4 regions of the Bradyrhizobium sp. B124 genome follow, and region 4 is predicted to be linked to each of the others. Evidence: riboswitches for the same ligand, from Rfam matches in the RefSeq annotation. Region 4 holds a riboswitch; each other region holds the start of a gene.

Region 1 (2,199 bases), 360 kb from region 4:
GATGTGACCGTTGAAGGTCGTATCCATCCGGTTGCCGAGCTGCTTCTGGTCGTGGAAGATCTCGATATAGCTGGAGCGGTCGATCAGCTGGGTCTTCGGGTTCCAGATGTAGTTTTCGATATCGCGCCAGTGCCGCTCGCTGGTCAGGTAATACAGCGTGTTGTTGATCTTGATGCCGTCGGCGACGTCCCACTCGGTCTTGAGCTGGGTCCAGCTGTCCTGGTAGCGGATTGCGCTGTCCAATGCGTTGTAGTTCTTGAAGCGCAGCGCGTCCTGAATCGAGCCGTTGATCAGCGGCGTGCCGAAATAGCGCGACGGGCTGCGGTCGCCATAATCCTCTGACAGCGTGAAGGCGAGGTTGTCCGATGCCTGCACCCGCACGGCGGCGGAGACCACCGCATTCGAGGTCTTGTCGCGATCGACCCAGCCGTCCGACATGTTGCCGGTGGCGTTGATGCGGTACGACACATTGGGGTTGATCGGACCGGTGCTGTCCACCGAGAGCCGCCGCGTCATATTGCTGTCGAGCGAGACCTCGGCCTCATTATAGGGCGTGCCCTGCGGCTTCTTCGGAACGACGTTGATGACGCCGCCGATCGCGCCTTCGCCGTACAGCACCGAGGCCGGGCCGCGCAGCACCTCGACCCGCTGGGTCGACCAGGTGTCGTAGGGGAACGTCAGGGTGCCCGAGCCGATATAGAAGCGTGTGCCGTCATACAGCGTCATCACCGAATTGCTGCCGGCAAAGCCGCGGGTGCTGAACGACAGGCCGCCATTGCCGGGCGCCGGCGTTGCGATGAACCCGGCCGCATTCTGCGTGACGGCATCAAGCACATTGTGCTGGCCGCGCTCGGCGATGGTTTGCGACGTGATGATCTCGACGCTGGCCGGCGTCTGCAGCGGCGTCAGGTTGAGACGACTGCCGGTGCCTCCCTGTGTGGTGGCGTTGAGCGTCGGTGATGCCGATCCCGAAGCGCCCGACGCTGCAGCACGGGGTGCGCCAGCGGTTGCCGCCGTTGCAGGTCTGGCGCGCGGCCGCGACGACGTCGCCGAGTTGCGGCTTCGCGCCGCAGGCTTGGGCTTTGCGGATGTCGAGGGTGCGACCTCGATCGGATCGAGCGTGGTGGGTGGAGATGTTTGTGCCGAACCTTCAGCCGGCAGCAGCAGCGATGACAGGGAGCAAACGAGACCGAGGCGCCAACGGCGCGCGGAGGGAGTTGACGGAGACACGGAAAGACTCGCGGTAACGTGGCACGTCACCGCGAACGCGGACTGGCGCATTGCCCCAGAGGCAGTGCTCCGATCCCACCAGGACGCCCCCGCCCGATGTGCTCGCGTGTGACCACGACTGACGGCAGGTCTCCTGGCTCACGGGTCATCGCCTGTCGACGCCTTCCCGGGCGGAGTGGCCCAGTGGCAAATTGACGAAAGGCTCGCCGTTTACAGTTGCGGGGACAGCTGCGGCATTGGGGTTACCCTCGCACCGCATTCCCTTTTGATCCCCGAAGGGAACCGTCGAGCGAAACGATAGGTGGTGCGGGATGGGCTGTCAATTCGATGCGATTGTCGCACACATGCTTTGCGGGATGATGCTGCGGCGATGACACAGCCCAGCCACATCTACTGCTGACGCGGAGCGGTAACCCGTCATCCTGAGGAGCGCGGAACGCGCGTCTCGAAGGATGCACGGCCCGGCTGGTGGCCGTCGACCCTTCGAGACGCGCTTCGCGCTCCTCAGGGTGACGGAAACGTAAGCTCACATCACCCTGCTTCGACACATCCCTGCATCACCTCATCGATCTCGGCCCGCGACAGCGCGCCCATCTCGGCGATGAACACGATTCGCGTGCGTGGCACGCCGGGCGCCGGCACGCCGCCGGCAGCCAGTGTCGCGCGTCCGCCGGCGAGTTGAAATACCGTCAGCCGTCCCGGCTGCTCCACCGTCTCGAACAATCCCTTCGCCCGCGCCAGCTTCGGCGCCAGTCTGCCGATCGCCTGCTGCAAGCGCGGCAACGCTACCTTCCGCTCCGAGGTCCAGCTCAGCGTCTCGAACCGATCGGACGTCGGCCGTCGCGGCGCGGTCTCGCGCAGCGTCGGCACATGATCGAGATCGGCCGGAAACACCAGCTCGGCCGGCACCTCGCCATGCAGGGCAGCAACGATGACCGCAGCCGGACGCATTGTCCGCACGGCATCTCG
Region 2 (2,199 bases), 4.0 Mb from region 4:
ACGTCCGAGCCGGCTCCCTGGATCATCAATGCGCGCGCCATGGTGATGTCTGTCAGAACTCGACGCCCGGCTGGGCCTTGATGCCGGACCGGAAGGGGTGCTTGACCAACGTCATCTCGGTGACGAGATCGGCGATCTCGATCAATTCGTCCTTAGCGTTGCGCCCGGTGAGCACGACATGCGTCATCGGCGGCTTCGACGTGGTCAGGAAATCGACGACATCGGCGATCGCCAGATAGTCATACCGAAGCGCGATGTTGATCTCGTCGAGCACGACCATCCGCAGGCTCGGATCCGCGATCAGCTGCTTGGCCTTTTCCCAGCCGGCTTGCGCTGCCGCGATGTCGCGGGCGCGATCCTGCGTCTCCCAGGTAAAACCTTCGCCCATCGCATGGAATTGACAGAGATCGCCGAAATGCCCGGTGAGCAGGCGGCGCTCGCCGGTATCCCAGGCGCCCTTGATGAATTGCACCACGGCGCAGGGAAAGCCGTGCGCCACGCAGCGCACGATCATGCCGAAGGCGGAGGAGGATTTTCCTTTGCCGGCGCCGGTATGAACGATGATCAAGCCCTTTTCACCGCTCTTGGTCGCCATGATCTTGTCGCGGGCGACCTTCTTTTTCGCCATTTTGGCCGCGTGGCGCGCATCCAATGAAGGGTCGGTGCCGACGTCGCGATCTTCAGCGTCGTTTCCATCAGAAATCATCACGTTCCTTCGGCTTGACAAGTGCGAGGCTAGGCCGAATGGTGACCCCGCGTTGGTTCCTGTCCTACGACAGGCGAAGAGGGAATGCGATAGGGCTCAGACCGCTGGGTTTGCCCAAAGCGCAGCCGCCCCCGCGACCGTGACCGGAGAGATGCCCAAGCCACTGATTCCCTGATGGAGTCGGGAAGGTGGGCATCAAGGGAGAAATCCTACTCCGCAAGCCGGGAGACCTGCCGACGCGATGTGTTTGAGACCGGCGGACGGGGTGTTCCGCGACGGGGAACGAGCCTGTTCACGTCAGGTTCGTGTGCCTCATCGCTTCCCGCAGTCAATCCAGGAAGGGCGATGAGCGTTACACTTCATGTCTGTATCACGTGCCGCGCCGGCCAGACGCTCGCCGAAGGCGAGCTCGCGCCCGGTGCGCGCCTGCATGCCGCGCTTGTTGAGGCCGGTGTGCCCGATGACGTCAATCTGGTTCCGGTCGAATGCCTGTCGGCCTGCAGCCAGGGCTGCTCGGTCGCGCTCAGCGCGCCGGGGCGGTGGTCCTATGTGTACGGCCGCCTGTCCGCTGATCATGCCAAGGATGTGATCGCCGGCGCCTCTGCCTATGCCGCGGCGCCTGACGGCATCGTGCCGTGGCGCAGCCGTCCCGAAATCTTCCGCAAGCAATCGCTTGCCCGCATCCCACCCATCGCCATCGTGCCGGAGGCCGCAGAATGATGACGCTCGCCAAGGTTCCGGTCACCGTCGTGACCGGCTTTCTCGGGTCCGGCAAGACGACGCTGATCCAGCATCTGATCCGGAATGCCAACGGCAAGAAGCTCGCGGTGCTGGTGAACGAATTCGGCAGCGAGGGCGTCGACGGCGACATCCTGAAGTCGTGTGCGGACGCCAATTGCCCGACCGAGAATATTGTCGAGCTCGCCAATGGTTGCATCTGCTGCACTGTCGCCGACGATTTCATCCCGGCGATGGAGCAGTTGCTCGCGCGCCCTGTGAGACCCGATCATATCGTGATCGAGACATCCGGCCTCGCGCTGCCGAAGCCGTTGCTGAAGGCGTTCGACTGGCCGGAGATCCGCTCGCGGATCACGGTCGACGGCGTGATCGCGCTGGCCGATGCGGAGGCCGTTGCCGCGGGTCGCTTTGCGCCTGACCCGGCCGCGGTGGATGCGCAGCGCGCGGCAGATGAGAATCTCGACCACGAGACGCCGCTGTCCGAAGTGTTCGAGGACCAGATCGCCTGCGCCGATATCGTATTGCTGACCAAGGCCGATCTCGCCGGAGCCGAGGGGATCAAAGCGGCCAAGGCGCTGATCTCGGCCGAGATGCCGCGCGAGGTGCCGATGTTGCCCATCGTCGACGGCGCGATCGACGCCCGCGTGATCCTGGGCCTCGAGGCGGCGGCAGAGGATGACCTCGCGTCGCGGCCGTCCCACCATGACGGTGAGGACGAGCACGAGCACAACGACTTCAATTCAGTGGTGATCGAT
Region 3 (2,199 bases), 3.1 Mb from region 4:
CGCGATCCTTGCCGAGCTTCGCAATTGCGGGATCCAGCCGCTGGCGGAGCGCCGACAAGTTCGACCGCCACACATTGCGGCCGTCTATGACGCCGAGCGACATGACGAGATCATTCCGGCTGCCAGCAATGATCTCGTCCAATAACCGTGGCGCGCGAACCAGATCGACGTGCAGCCCGGCAATAGGCAGGCGCAAGGCGGTGTCCAGATTGTCACGGAGGTCGCCGAAATAGCTCGCTACCATGATCTTGATGGCCGGCCCCTCCTTTGCGAGCCGGTCATAGGCATGGAGCAAGGATTTTCGCGAGCTCTCATCCAGATCGAGGACGAGGCAGGGCTCGTCGAACTGAACCCAGCTTGCCCCGCGTTTAGCCAATTCCTGCAAAACCTCGATATAGACCGGTATCAGGTCATCCAGCAGTGACAGAGGCTGGAAGGCAGGATCCGCACTCTTGCCGAGCTTTAGGAATGTGACCGGCCCGATCAGGACAGGGCGGGTCTGAAAGCCAAGCGCCTTGGCTTCCTCATACTCTTCGATAGGCTTACGACAGGACAGCCTGAAAGTCTGCCCACGGTTCAATTCCGGGACCATGTAGTGGTAGTTGGTGTCGAACCACTTGGTCATCTCCTGCGCGGGTGCGCCATAGGCGCGCGATCCGTGACCGCAACTCGCATCCTGCCCGTCGCATTGTGAACCGCGTGCCATGGCGAAGTAAGTCTTGAGCGAAACGGATTCGGCTTTCGGCGCGTAAATTTCCGGGATAGCTCCAACCATGACACTGGTGTCGAGCACCTGGTCATACAGCGAGAAATCGTTCGACGGAATGACAGTGACACCGAGGGATGTCTGGCGAGCCCAGTTCGCAGCACGCAGGCCGGCTGCGTCCTCGAGCAACTGCTGTTCGCTGATTCTTCCGGCCCAGTAGCTTTCGAGCGCGAGCTTTAGCTCGCGCCTTGGACCGATGCGCGGCGTTCCGAGCGTAGCAACCGGAAGCGAGAGAAGAGACATAGCGTTAACCCCATATTGGGGGCAAAGGCCAGGGCGGACGCAGGCAGGCAAGTCGCGCGAGCGACGGCTGCTTGGCGTACCACCGGGGCACCCCGCCCGTGGACGAATATATTGCCGGGGCAGGTCTCCTGGCTCGCGGGTCATCGCCGCTGTCCGGCCTTCCCGAAGCCGCGCAGGCTTCAGTGACTCTGTTGGACAGCGGCTCTCCGCTCACAGTTGCGGGGGCAGCGCCGGCATTGGCACCGGCTTCCCTCTTAGCTCCGGATCAAGTGGGACCCGGAGAACCTCGACGGCTTGGATTATCGGCAAGAGAACTATTCCGTCAACCTCTCAAATTAATGCCGTGGCCTCTCTTATGCGAATGATGGTCCACCTTCACCATTGATCTCGATTTAGACCCCGTCTGCAATCATGAATATCCCAATGACCATATCGGATGGTGCGTCGACGTGAAGCCGCGCGTCAGATCCGAGCAAGAGACAAACGCGGCCCGCGCGATGAGGGCCATTGCGCCGAGCAGACGGTCTTCATGTGAGTCAGCTACGGTTCATCAAGAACGCTATCCTGCGTCCGGCTTCTCCACCAACAATCAAGGATCGGTGTTGGCAATCGCAAGACATATGCGGAACTCCAACAGCATACTCAGCGGGCATATTGTCTTACGATGCCAGCCAATTCTGGTAGGCGTCACGCAGGTCTTTTTTGGCGATACTGCCTGAGCAAGCATATCGAACCTCCTCAACCGGAACAGAGAGGCCCGCAATGAAAATGGCTGTTTGGAGTACCCTCGGCGTCTTTGCGGTTGGCGTCTTTACGGTTGGCCTGTTCGGATGGATGATAAGGCCGTTCATGAGTCAACCCGTTAGACAGATACTCTCAAAACTATTGAGCAGCTCAAAGCGACGCTAGCACGGCTCGACGCCCCCACCCGCTTTACGAATATCGACACGGCGTGGAAGCGCACTCCTCCAATCATGAACAGCGACGACCCGTCGATGAACGACGGGCCGATAACGTGCCCTCGCGCGTGCGCAGCGCGAACGCCACTTCTCGTCCGCCTGCTCGAGGGGTGGACTTCCTTGGCGTGTATTCCAGATGCCCGGCGCTGAAAAGCGACTTCGCGCGTTGTGGGCCGTAGAGGGCCAAGCACAACTGGCCCCCATTCCTCGAAATTCCTGCAGCGTCGCATG
Region 4 (2,199 bases):
CGGCGTCGCCGCGCCGCGGCGGTCGGTGAGCAGCTCGTTGACGCCGATCGACGGATCGACCAGCCGTCCGCCGGGCAGGCCGAGCTTCTGGTCGCTGCCGGTGACGGTGAGGAAGGCGGTGAGATCCGATGTCGTGTAGTTGACGTTGCCGACGGCGTTGCGCTGGTCGAGCGCGTTGTTGACGCGGTAGCCGTCGGACTTGATGCCGTTGCCGTAGAACGAGGTCGACCACGGTCCGGAATTGAGTGCCGCGGACACCGCGGCCATGCGGGTGTTGAACGAGCCGAAGCCGCCTTCGGCCCGGATCGTGGCCGGCGGACCGCCGGCGCCGGTCTTGGTGATGATGTTGACCACGCCGCCTACCGCGTTGTCGCCGTAGAGAACCGCGCCGCTGTTGCCGCGCGTGATCTCGATGCGTTCGATCGAATCGAGCGGGATCGTGGTGAGATCGAAGCCGGCCTTGTCGACGTCGTTGAGGCGGCGGCCGTTGAGCAGGAACAGGGTATTGTCGGAGGCGAATGCGCCGAAGCCGCGCAGGTCGACCGCGGTCTTGGCGCCGTTCGGGCTGCCATAAAGCGATTGCAGCTGCACGCCCGGCGCCTGCGCGAGAATCTCGGGCAGCGATTGCACCGGCGAATGCGCGATGTCGTCGGCCGTGATCACCGTCGAGGAAGAGCCGACGATGCCGGCGAACTGGCGGCCGCCGCCACCGGTGCCGCCCGTTCCGGTGGCCGGTCCGGTCCCTGTCGTGTTCGATCCTGCTCCGCTGCCCACATTGTTGCCTTGCGCGGTGCCCGGCGCCGGGCGGCGCGGCGCCGGCGCTTCGTCAGCGGCCGGCTTGGCGCGCGTAAAATTCTGGTCGCCCGGCTTGGTGATTTCGATGGCCGGCAGCTGATTGGGAGAGAGCACCTGCTGCGCCCGTGCGGTCGAGAGAACGATTGTCGGCGCGATCATCGTCGACGCGAGCAGAAGCGCGCGGCGGCGCCGGGAGGAAGAGTTGGAGAACATCTAAGTGAGACCTCGGTAACGTCAGTGGCACGTCACCGCGAACCAGTCTCACCATCGTGCTCGCAGGCTCAGCTGCTTGCAGCCTCAAGTGAAGCTCATGCCTGTACTCCCCGACCGGCATCTTCGCGTGTGACCACGGCTGACGGCAGGTCTCCTGGCTCGCGGGTCGTTACCCTTCGTCGCCTTCCCAGGACCGAGATTCCCAGTGGCCTGTGACGAAGGATTCACCGCATACAGTTGCGGGGGCAGCCGCGGCGTTGGGGAAGTTTCCCCGCACCGCATTCCCTTTTCATCTCATGAAAGAACCGTCATGTTCATCTAGGGTTCGGCTGGGCAGCAAAGTCAATCCGGCGGAGGTCGGGCGGCTGCCAGGTGGCCACGGTTTTTGTTGAGTGTCGCTTGTCTGCCACGGCGATCGCTGTAAGAGCATGGATCCAATGAGCGTGCAGGATTTTGCCTTGGCGGCCGAGGTCGCGGCGCGGCGCCGGTGGGGCGCCACCGCGGCGCTGCTCGCGCTCGTGGTGCTGCTGCTAGTGCTCTCGCTCGGCATCGGGCCGGTGAGGCTGTCGCCGCTTGCGGTGATCGAGGCGCTGTTCGGCGGCGGCAGCGACGTGGCGCAGGTGATCGTGCGCGAGATCCGGCTGCCGCGCACCATTCTGGCGTTCGCGATCGGCGGTATTCTCGGGTTATCGGGCGCAGCGCTGCAGGGCCTGCTGCGCAATCCGCTGGCCTCGCCGTCGCTGTTCGGCGCGCCGCAATCGGCGGCGTTCGGCGCGGTGCTGGTGATCGCGCTGGTCCTCGCCGATGTGCGTTCCTATGCACTGCCGGTGGTGGCGATCATCGCCGCGTTCGGCTCGGTGTTCGCGCTGCTTGCGATCGCCGGCCGCAATTCCGGGCTGCTGATTCTGATCCTCGCGGGACTCGCGATCTCGAGCTTTGCGGGAGCTGCGACGGCGCTGGTGATGAATCTCTCGAGCAATCCGTTCGTGGTGCTGGAGATCGCATTCTGGCTGCTCGGTTCGCTGGAGGACCGCAGCTTCCAGCACGTGGCGCTGGCGCTGCCCTTCATCATCGCGGGCGCCGCCGTCCTGCTCAGCCAGGCGAACGCGTTCCGTGCGCTGACGCTCGGCGAGGAAGCAGCACAGAGCCTCGGCGTCGATGTCGGGCGGCTAAGGTTGCTTGTGATCACGG

The links. A riboswitch is a leader RNA that binds a small molecule or an ion and turns the genes downstream of it on or off. The one in region 4 is predicted to bind cobalamin.
Region 1: linked by a shared signal. The riboswitch ahead of AAFG13_RS22270 (TonB-dependent receptor) and the one ahead of AAFG13_RS24010 (TonB-dependent receptor) in region 4 are both predicted to bind cobalamin.
Region 2: linked by a shared signal. The riboswitch ahead of AAFG13_RS42105 (DUF1636 domain-containing protein) and the one ahead of AAFG13_RS24010 (TonB-dependent receptor) in region 4 are both predicted to bind cobalamin.
Region 3: linked by a shared signal. The riboswitch ahead of metE (5-methyltetrahydropteroyltriglutamate--homocysteine S-methyltransferase) and the one ahead of AAFG13_RS24010 (TonB-dependent receptor) in region 4 are both predicted to bind cobalamin.

What each region holds. Positions count from the first base shown of each region.
Region 1 covers NZ_CP152413.1:4,658,533-4,660,731, forward strand. The annotation lists gene AAFG13_RS22270 (TonB-dependent receptor) at 1-1,230, opposite strand, end outside; cobalamin riboswitch at 1,336-1,532, opposite strand; gene AAFG13_RS22275 (GTP-binding protein) at 1,762-2,199, opposite strand, start outside.
Region 2 covers NZ_CP152413.1:9,036,632-9,038,830, forward strand. The annotation lists gene AAFG13_RS42095 (cobyric acid synthase) at 1-41, opposite strand, end outside; gene cobO (cob(I)yrinic acid a,c-diamide adenosyltransferase) at 53-706, opposite strand; cobalamin riboswitch at 743-959, shown strand; gene AAFG13_RS42105 (DUF1636 domain-containing protein) at 1,052-1,426, shown strand; gene cobW (cobalamin biosynthesis protein CobW) at 1,423-2,199, shown strand, end outside.
Region 3 covers NZ_CP152413.1:8,149,230-8,151,428, reverse strand. The annotation lists gene metE (5-methyltetrahydropteroyltriglutamate--homocysteine S-methyltransferase) at 1-1,009, opposite strand, end outside; cobalamin riboswitch at 1,110-1,313, opposite strand.
Region 4 covers NZ_CP152413.1:5,015,249-5,017,447, reverse strand. The annotation lists gene AAFG13_RS24010 (TonB-dependent receptor) at 1-954, opposite strand, end outside; cobalamin riboswitch at 1,135-1,333, opposite strand; gene AAFG13_RS24005 (iron ABC transporter permease) at 1,446-2,199, shown strand, end outside.